Regions from separate parts of the Streptomyces sediminimaris genome, predicted to be linked through region 1. Evidence: riboswitches for the same ligand, from Rfam matches in the RefSeq annotation. Region 1 holds a riboswitch; the other holds the start of a gene.
The links. Region 1 has a riboswitch for glycine ahead of gcvP (aminomethyl-transferring glycine dehydrogenase). Riboswitches for the same ligand answer to the same signal wherever they lie in the genome.

Region 1 (4,406 bases):
TGTGTCCCTGCAGAACATCCGCACCGCGGTGCGGCACCTGCGTGAGCGGGGCTTCAGGGACCTCGAGCGCATGACGCTGATGAGCGACGGTGCCACGGTCTACGAGTGCACCTCTCCCGACGAGGTGCACGCACTGCTCCAGGGCGGCCAGGGGATCTTCGGGATCGCCGTCGGCGTGGTCTGGCGGGACGTCGAGAACGCGCTGTCGCAGTTGCACGGTGAGCGGATCGACACCGGCGAGACCCTGATCGGGCACAACCCGGCGGACGAACTGGCGCGGCGGCGCAACCGGGCCGTCTGACGACCCGCCCGGCCGCCTCGCGGCGCGACCGGGCGGCCGTAGGAGGCCATTGTCAGTGGCATGGGGCAGCATCGGACCTGTGAGGAACGCGGCCACGATCCTGCATCTCGACATGGATGCCTTCTACGCCTCGGTGGAGCAGGCATCCAAGCCGAGTCTGCGCGGGAAGGCCGTGATCGTGGGCGGGCTGGGGCCGCGCGGGGTGGTCGCGACCGCCTCGTACGAGGCACGGGTGTTCGGGGTGCGGTCGGCGATGCCCATGGCGCAGGCACGGCGGCTCGCGCCGAACGCCGCCTGTCTGGTGCCACGCTTCGGCTTCTACAAGGCGATCAGCGAGCAGGTCATGGCGTTGCTGCACGCGCTGTCGCCGCTGGTGGAGCCGCTGAGCCTGGACGAGGCCTTCGTGGATCTGGAGGCCGGGGAGGTGGCCTGGGACGACGCGTCGGCCCGCCTGGTGGGGGAGAAGCTGCGGGCGGACATACGCGCCGGGACCGGGCTCACCGGCTCGGTGGGGCTCGCCGCCTCCAAGATGCTCGCGAAGATCGCCTCCGAGGAGGCCAAACCGGACGGTCTGGTGCTGATCGAGCCGGGGACCGAGCGGGCGCTGCTCGGGCCGATGCCGGTACGGACGCTGCCGGGGGTGGGGCCGGCGACGGGGGACCACCTCAGACGGGCCGGGATCAGCACCGTCGACGAGATCGCCGAGGCGGGCGAGGACGAGCTCGTGCGGCTGCTGGGCAGGGCTCATGGGCAGGCGCTGTACGCCATGGCGCTGGCGCACGACGACCGGCCCGTGGTCGCCGAGCGGGAGACCAAGTCGGTGTCGGTCGAGGACACCTACGACGTGGACATCCACGACCGGCTGCGGGTCGGCCTCGAGGTGCAGCGGCTGGCCGACCGGTGTGTGCGGCGGCTGCGCGGCGCCGGACTGTCGGGGAGGACGATCGTGCTGAAGGTGCGGCGCTACGACTTCTCGACGCTGACGCGTTCCGAGACGCTGCGCGGGCCCACGGACGATCCGGCGGTGGTGCGGGAGGCGGCGGCCCGGCTGCTGGACACGGTGGACACCACGGGCGGGGTGCGGCTGCTCGGGGTCGGGGTCAGCGGGCTCGCGGACTTCACGCAGGAGGACCTGTTCGCGCAGGCAGCGGGGGAGCGGGCGGAGCGGGCGGCGGCGGAGGGGACGGCGCAGCCGGTGGAGGCGGAGCCGGCGGACGAACCCGCGGAGGCGGAGCCGGTGCCGGCCGAGCGGCGCTGGCCTTCGGGGCACGACGTGCGGCACGGCGAGTTCGGGCACGGATGGGTGCAGGGCAGTGGCCTGGGACGGGTCACGGTGCGGTTCGAGACGCCCGGTTCACCACCCGGGCGGGTGCGGACGTTCAGGACCGACGACCCCGGTCTCGAGCCGGCGGATCCGCTGCCTCTGGTGGCGCGGGGGCCCGGCACCACCTTCGCCGAGGTGTCCTAGCTAGGCGTCGGCGTCCCCGGTGCCCGCGAGCTTGCCGAAGGAGCGGTCCGGGGCGGAGGGAGGCGTGGTGGTGTCGAGGCCGTAGTGGTGGTAGAGCTGCAGCTCCTGCTCCGGGGAGAGGTGACGGCCGACGCCGAAGTCCGGGGCGTCCTTGATCAGGGTGCGGTCGAAGGGGACCTGCAGGGTTCCCTCGACCAGTTCGCTGGGTGCCAGGGGGACGAAGGCGTCCCGGGAGAACAGGCCGGTGCGTATGGCCGCCCACTCCGGCACCCCGGTCGCGTCGTCGAGGTAGACCTCGTCGACGGTGCCGAGCTTGACGCCGTTGCGGTCGAACGCCTTGCGGCCGATCAGGTTGCGCGGATCGATCTCGGTCTGCACGGTCCCTCCACTTGGTCGCAACTCATCCGTAAGCACTACAAAAGAGCACAACGGCCGAGGTGGCCACTCGAAGGACCGGCCTTTGTGCGCGCTGGTAGGCTGACAACGGCTGCTGACCCCGTGCGGGAGAGTCCTCCAGGCGACATCGGAGGCGCCGAAGGAGCAAATCCTCCCCGGAATCTCTCAGGCACACGTACCGCGCGGACGAGGTCACTCTGGAAAGCAGGGCGGGTGTCGACGGCTTCCGCTCTCACCGACGGTGAAAGCCGGGAGCTCTCGGGCGACCCGGTGAAGCTCTCAGGTTGAGATGACAGAGGGGGAGGCCGTCCGGGTACCCGCGCCGTGGTGCCCCTCGAAGGTCGTGTCGACCAGGAGGCCTCCGCAATGACCCCGCATCGCATTCCGCTCACCGAGCTGGAGAAGGGGATTCCCTTCGAACAGCGTCACATCGGCCCCGACCACGAGGCCCGGGCCAAGATGCTCGCGCAGGTCGGCTACGGCTCGCTGGACGAGCTCACGGCCGCCGCGGTCCCGGACGTGATCAAGAACGCCGACGCCCTGGACCTGCCGGGCGCCCGTACCGAGGCCGAGGTGCTCGCCGAGCTGCGCTCGCTCGCGGACCGCAACCAGGTGCTCGACTCCATGATCGGGCTCGGGTACTACGGCACCTTCACGCCGCCGGTCATCCTGCGCAACGTGATGGAGAACCCGGCCTGGTACACCGCCTACACGCCGTACCAGCCGGAGATCTCGCAGGGCCGGCTCGAGGCGCTGCTGAACTTCCAGACCATGGTCGCCGATCTCACCGGACTGCCCACCTCCGGTGCCTCGCTGCTCGACGAGGGCACGGCCGCCGCCGAGGCCGTGGCGCTGTCCCGGCGCATGGGCAGGAACAAGAAGGGTCTGTTCCTGGTCGACGCGGACGTGCTGCCGCAGACCATCGCCGTGATCGAGACCCGAGCCGAGCCGGCCGGCGTGGAGGTCGTGGTCGCCGACCTCACCGACGGCATCCCGGCCGACGTCGCCGGGCGGGAGATCAACGGCGTGCTGCTGCAGTACCCCGGCGCCTCCGGTGCCGTACGCGACATCAAGCCGCTGATCGACCGGGCGCACGAGCTGGGCGCGCTCGTCACCGTCGCCGCCGACCTGCTCGCGCTGACGCTGCTGAAGTCGCCCGGTGAGCTCGGCGCGGACATCGCCGTCGGCACCACGCAGCGCTTCGGCGTGCCGATGGGCTTCGGCGGGCCGCACGCCGGCTACATGGCGGTGCGCGAGAAGTTCGCGCGCAGCCTCCCCGGGCGGCTCGTGGGCGTCTCCGTGGACGCCGACGGGCACAAGGCCTACCGGCTCGCGCTGCAGACCCGCGAACAGCACATCCGGCGCGAGAAGGCCACCAGCAACATCTGCACCGCGCAGGTGCTGCTCGCCGTCATGGCCGGAATGTACGCCGTCTACCACGGGCCCGACGGTCTGCGGACCATCGCGCGGCGCACCCACCGCTACGCCGTGATCCTCACCGAGGGCCTGCGGGCCGGCGGCGTGGAGACCGTGCACGGCTCCTACTTCGACACGATCACCGCGCGCGTGCCCGGACGCGCCGCCGAGGTCGTGGCCGCCGCGCGGGAGAACGGCGTGAACCTCCGTCTCGTCGACGCCGACCACGTGTCGGTCGCCTGCGACGAGACCACCGGGCGCGCCCAGCTGGCCGCCGTCTGGAGCGCCTTCGGGGCCGAGGGCGACATCGAGGCGCTGGACGCGGCTGCCGGGGACGCGGTCCCGGAGGGCCTGCTGCGCGCCGACGCCGTCCTCACCCACCCCGTCTTCCACCAGCACCGCTCCGAGACCGCGATGCTGCGCTACCTGCGCAGGCTGGCCGACCGGGACTACGCGCTCGACCGCGGCATGATCCCGCTGGGCTCCTGCACCATGAAGCTCAACGCGACCACGGAGATGGAGCCGGTCACCTGGCCCGAGTTCGGGCAGCTGCACCCCTTCGCGCCCGCCGAGCAGGCCGGCGGGTACCTCACGCTCATCCACGAGCTGGAGGAACGGCTCGCCGAGGTCACCGGCTACGACCAGGTGTCGCTGCAGCCCAACGCCGGGTCGCAGGGTGAGCTGGCGGGCCTGCTCGCGGTGCGCGGCTACCACCGGGCCCGGGGCGACGAGCAGCGGACCGTGTGCCTGATCCCCTCGTCGGCGCACGGCACCAACGCCGCCAGCGCCGTCATGGCCGGCATGAGGGTCGTCGTCGTGAAGACC
Region 2 (4,406 bases), 4.4 Mb from region 1:
TGGCTCGTCGCGCGGTTGCCCGGGCCCCCGGGGGCCCGGATGCCGCTCGGGGGGTCTCAGAGGTGGTCCCTCGTATAGAAAGGGCGTACCCGTTCGCGCATCCAGTTCGCCACCGGGTCGTCCGTGACGTCCAGGAGGACGAGGTTGACCGGCCACGGGGCCGGGACCTGGGTCACGGCCCGCTCCAGGGCCTGCAGGGGAAGCGCCCTCAGGTCGCCCTCCAGCTGGGAGAGTTCGACACCCACGAACATCACCGGGTCCGCGGTCTCCACGGCGGCCAGGCAGCGGCGGGCCGAGACGACCACGCCGGTCGCGGCGAACCCGGCGGACGCGGCGGCCAGGAAGTCGACCGGGTCGTCCTGCCAGTCCGGCTCGTAGAGGCGGACGCGGGCGCCGGTGGCGGGGCCGTCCAGCGGGGTGCGGCCCGCCCGGCACAGTTCGGCGACGGCGGCCGGCGGGAGCGGGACGCCGACCACGCCGTCCGGGTTGACCGCCAGACCGACCTGCGGGGGCAGGCCGCGGGCGAACTCGACGGCCGGGGCGATCGTGTACGACATGTGGGCGCCGACGACGTGCCGGAACTGCTCCTCGGAGCTGAAGACCGGGACGTAGGCCTGGCCCTCGAGCTCCAGCGTCGGCAGGTCCAGCGGACCGCTGTGCGGGCCGCCGCCGCTGGGCAGCGGCACCCAGAGGAAGCTGCGGGCGAGCACCTCGATGATGCGGCCGCCCGCGGCGGGCATGCCGAGGGAGGCCGACAGCACCTCCTCCAGCTCGTTGCCGGGCCATCCGCCGTGCGGATGGGGGTGCGCCTGCGTGGGAAAGTCCGCGGGGAGATCCGCTGGGAAGTCCATCTGTGTCCGACCGCCTGCTGAGAACCTGCTGTGGCTGGAAAGGCTAGCGGGTGCGCGGGGCGAGGAGGTCAGCCCGTGAAGCCGATGCTGCGCAGCACGTCCGCCGCGTCCCGGTCCAGCAGCACCGCCGAGCCGACGCCCTCGGGCAGGTCGCCGCGTTCGACGGAGCGGATCAGCCGGGCGGCCGCCGTGCGGTGGCGCAGGAAGGCGTAGCGGGAGACGCCGCGGCCGCGCTCGCGCTGGCCCCTGAGGGCCGTGCCCGGCGCGACGTCCAGGAGCACCAGGTGCAGGGTGCCGCCGCGGCGGCGGGCCGCCCGGGCCAGCCAGCCCCGCACCCAGGCCTGTGTGCCGCAGTCGTGCACGACGACGCCCCCGCCGCCGCGCAGGGTGCGGCGCAGGCCGGCGTAGTGCGCGAGCCGGACCAGGGGACGGTAGACCGCGTACGGCAGCAGGCGGGGCACGCGGGCGGCCCAGCGGTCCCGGGTGTCCTGGGAGTCGACGCGCTCTCCCCGCACCGCGCGCTCCATCAGCGTGGACTTGCCGCTGCCGGGCAGACCGGTGACCACCACGAGGTCGCGGGGGCCGAAGAGCAGGGCGTGCGGGCTGTGCCCCGAGCGGTCGCGCAGGTCGCGGACCACGGGGGCCCGGCCGCCGCGTGCCTTTCCGGCCGGGGCCACGGACTGCTCGGGCAGTGCGACGGCCGGGGTCGTGGCGTACGCCGTGGGCCTGTTCACCGTCATCGTCCTCCCCCTGGGCGGGTACCGGGTTCCCTGCCCGTCAAGTGTAAAGAGAAGGTAATGCGCGGGTCTCGCGTTTTCGTGATCGCTCTGCCACAGGCCGGTTACAGATGCGGGCCTGCCACCCGTGCGGAAGGCGTGCGATGATGTGCGCGCCAACTGCATACCGGCCGCTTGAATCCGCGCGGGAGAGTCCCCAGACCGCTGGGGCGCCGAAGGAGCAAGTTCCTCCCTTGAATCTCTCAGGCCCCGTTACCGCGCGGGCGAGGCACATCTGAAAAGCGGGCCGCTGCGTCAGTGGCTCCACCCAAGGTGCAAACCCCGGTCGCTCCCGCGATCAGGGCGAACCTCTCAGGTTCCGATGACAGATGGGGAGGAACGACTCGCCTGTCATGACTTGGGAGACCGACCGATGAGCAGTACCGAACCGCGTCGTACCGCGCTCGATGCCCTGCATCGCTCGCTCGGCGCGACGATGACCGACTTCGCCGGCTGGGACATGCCCCTGCGCTACGGCTCCGAGCGCGACGAGCACCTCGCGGTGCGCACCCGGGCCGGCCTGTTCGACCTCTCGCACATGGGCGAGATCACCGTCACCGGACCGCAGGCCGCCGCGCTGCTGAACTTCGCCCTGGTCGGCAACATCGCCTCCGTGGGCGTCGGCCGCGCCCGCTACACCATGATCTGCCGCTCCGACGGCGGCATCCTGGACGACCTGATCGTCTACCGGCTGGGCGAGAGCGCGTACCTGGTCGTCGCCAACGCCTCCAACGCCCAGGTGGTGCTGGACGCGCTGACGGAGCGGGCCGCCGGCTTCGACGCCGAGGTGCGCGACGACCGGGACGCCTACGCGCTGCTCGCCGTGCAGGGCCCGGAGTCGCCCGGCATCCTCGCGTCGCTGACCGACGCCGACCTGGACGGCCTGAAGTACTACGCGGGCCTGCCTGGCACCGTCGCCGGCGTCCCCGCGCTGATCGCGCGCACCGGCTACACCGGCGAGGACGGCTTCGAGCTGTTCGTGAAGCCGGAGCACGCCGTCGAGCTGTGGCAGGCGCTGACCAAGGCGGGCGAGGCCGCCGGCCTGGTCCCCTGCGGGCTGTCCTGCCGGGACACGCTGCGTCTGGAGGCGGGCATGCCGCTGTACGGGCACGAGCTGTCGACCTCCCTCACGCCCTTCGACGCCGGGCTCGGCCGGGTGGTGAAGTTCGAGAAGGAGGGCGACTTCGTGGGCCGTGCCGCCCTGGAGCAGGCCGCCGCCCGCGCGCAGGAGAACCCGCCCCGTGTCCTGGTCGGCCTGGTCGCCGAGGGCCGCCGGGTCCCGCGCGCCGGGTACCCGGTCGTCGCCGGCGGCACGGTGATCGGCGAGGTCACCTCCGGCGCCCCCTCCCCCACCCTGGGCAGGCCGATCGCGATGGCGTACGTCGACGCGGCGCACGCGGCGCCCGGCACCCCCGGGGTCGCCGTGGACATCCGGGGCAGCCACGAACCGTACGAGGTCGTGGCACTGCCGTTCTACAAGCGCCCGAAGTAGACACTGGACGGGTGCGACCGGGCCCACGCACGTGAGCCCGCGCACATCCCCCCCGTTCACACCGGGTTCCCACCGGCATTCAGCAGTCCCCCATTCACCAGCACCTCCGCGCGTACAGGAGAATCCAGGCCATGAGCAACCCCCAGCAGCTGCGCTACAGCAAGGAGCACGAGTGGCTGTCGGCCGCCGAGGACGGCGTCTCGACGGTCGGCATCACCGAGTTCGCGGCGAACGCGCTCGGCGATGTCGTCTACGCCCAGCTCCCCGAGGTCGGCTCCGCGGTGACCGCGGGCGAGACCTGCGGCGAGCTCGAGTCGACCAAGTCGGTCAGCGACCTGTACTCCCCCGTCACCGGTGAGGTCACCGAGATCAACGAGGACGTCGTCAACGACCCGTCCCTGGTGAACTCGGCCCCCTTCGAGGGCGGCTGGCTGTTCAAGGTCCGGCTCACCGAGGAGCCCTCCGACCTGCTCTCCGCCGACGAGTACACCGCCCAGAACGCCGGCTGAGGAGCCGTAGACGCATGTCTGTCCTGAACACGTCCCTGCACGAGCTGGACCCGGAGATCGCCGCGGCGGTCGACGCCGAGCTGGAGCGCCAGCAGTCGACGCTGGAGATGATCGCCTCGGAGAACTTCGCGCCGCTCGCGGTGATGGAGGCCCAGGGCTCGGTGCTGACCAACAAGTACGCCGAGGGCTACCCGGGCCGGCGCTACTACGGCGGCTGCGAGCACGTCGACGTCGCCGAGCAGATCGCCATCGACCGGGTCAAGGAGCTGTTCGGCGCCGAGTACGCCAACGTGCAGCCGCACTCCGGCGCCTCCGCCAACCAGGCCGCGCTGTTCGCGCTGGCCCAGCCCGGGGACACCGTCCTCGGGCTGGACCTCGCGCACGGCGGCCACCTCACCCACGGGATGCGGCTGAACTTCTCCGGCAGGCAGTTCCACGTGGTCGCCTACCACGTGGACGCGGACACCGGCCTGGTCGACATGGCCGAGCTGGAGCGGCTGGCCAAGGAGCACCGCCCGAAGGTGATCATCGCGGGCTGGTCGGCCTACCCCCGGCAGCTGGACTTCGCCGCCTTCCGCCGCGTCGCCGACGAGGTCGGCGCGTATCTGTGGGTGGACATGGCGCACTTCGCCGGCCTGGTGGCCGCCGGGCTGCACCCCAACCCCGTCGAGCACGCCGATGTGGTCACCTCCACCACGCACAAGACCCTCGGCGGTCCGCGCGGCGGCATCATCCTGGCGAAGAAGGACTTCGCGAAGAAGCTCAACTCCTCGGTCTT

Region 2: it holds a riboswitch for glycine, as region 1 does, so the genes downstream of both, gcvT (glycine cleavage system aminomethyltransferase GcvT) here and gcvP (aminomethyl-transferring glycine dehydrogenase) in region 1, are expected to answer to the same signal.

Annotation. Positions count from the first base shown of each region.
Region 1 covers NZ_JBJWOT010000001.1:1,434,620-1,439,025, reverse strand. The annotation lists gene ACJ9NR_RS06745 (MerR family transcriptional regulator) at 1-301, shown strand, start outside; gene ACJ9NR_RS06740 (DNA polymerase IV) at 381-1,769, shown strand; gene ACJ9NR_RS06735 (PRC-barrel domain-containing protein) at 1,770-2,147, opposite strand; glycine riboswitch at 2,261-2,356, shown strand; gene gcvP (aminomethyl-transferring glycine dehydrogenase) at 2,532-4,406, shown strand, end outside.
Region 2 covers NZ_JBJWOT010000001.1:5,850,528-5,854,933, reverse strand. The annotation lists gene ACJ9NR_RS27270 (enhanced serine sensitivity protein SseB) at 57-851, opposite strand; gene ACJ9NR_RS27265 (AAA family ATPase) at 920-1,591, opposite strand; glycine riboswitch at 1,764-1,856, shown strand; glycine riboswitch at 1,857-1,966, shown strand; gene gcvT (glycine cleavage system aminomethyltransferase GcvT) at 2,001-3,119, shown strand; gene gcvH (glycine cleavage system protein GcvH) at 3,251-3,628, shown strand; gene glyA (serine hydroxymethyltransferase) at 3,643-4,406, shown strand, end outside.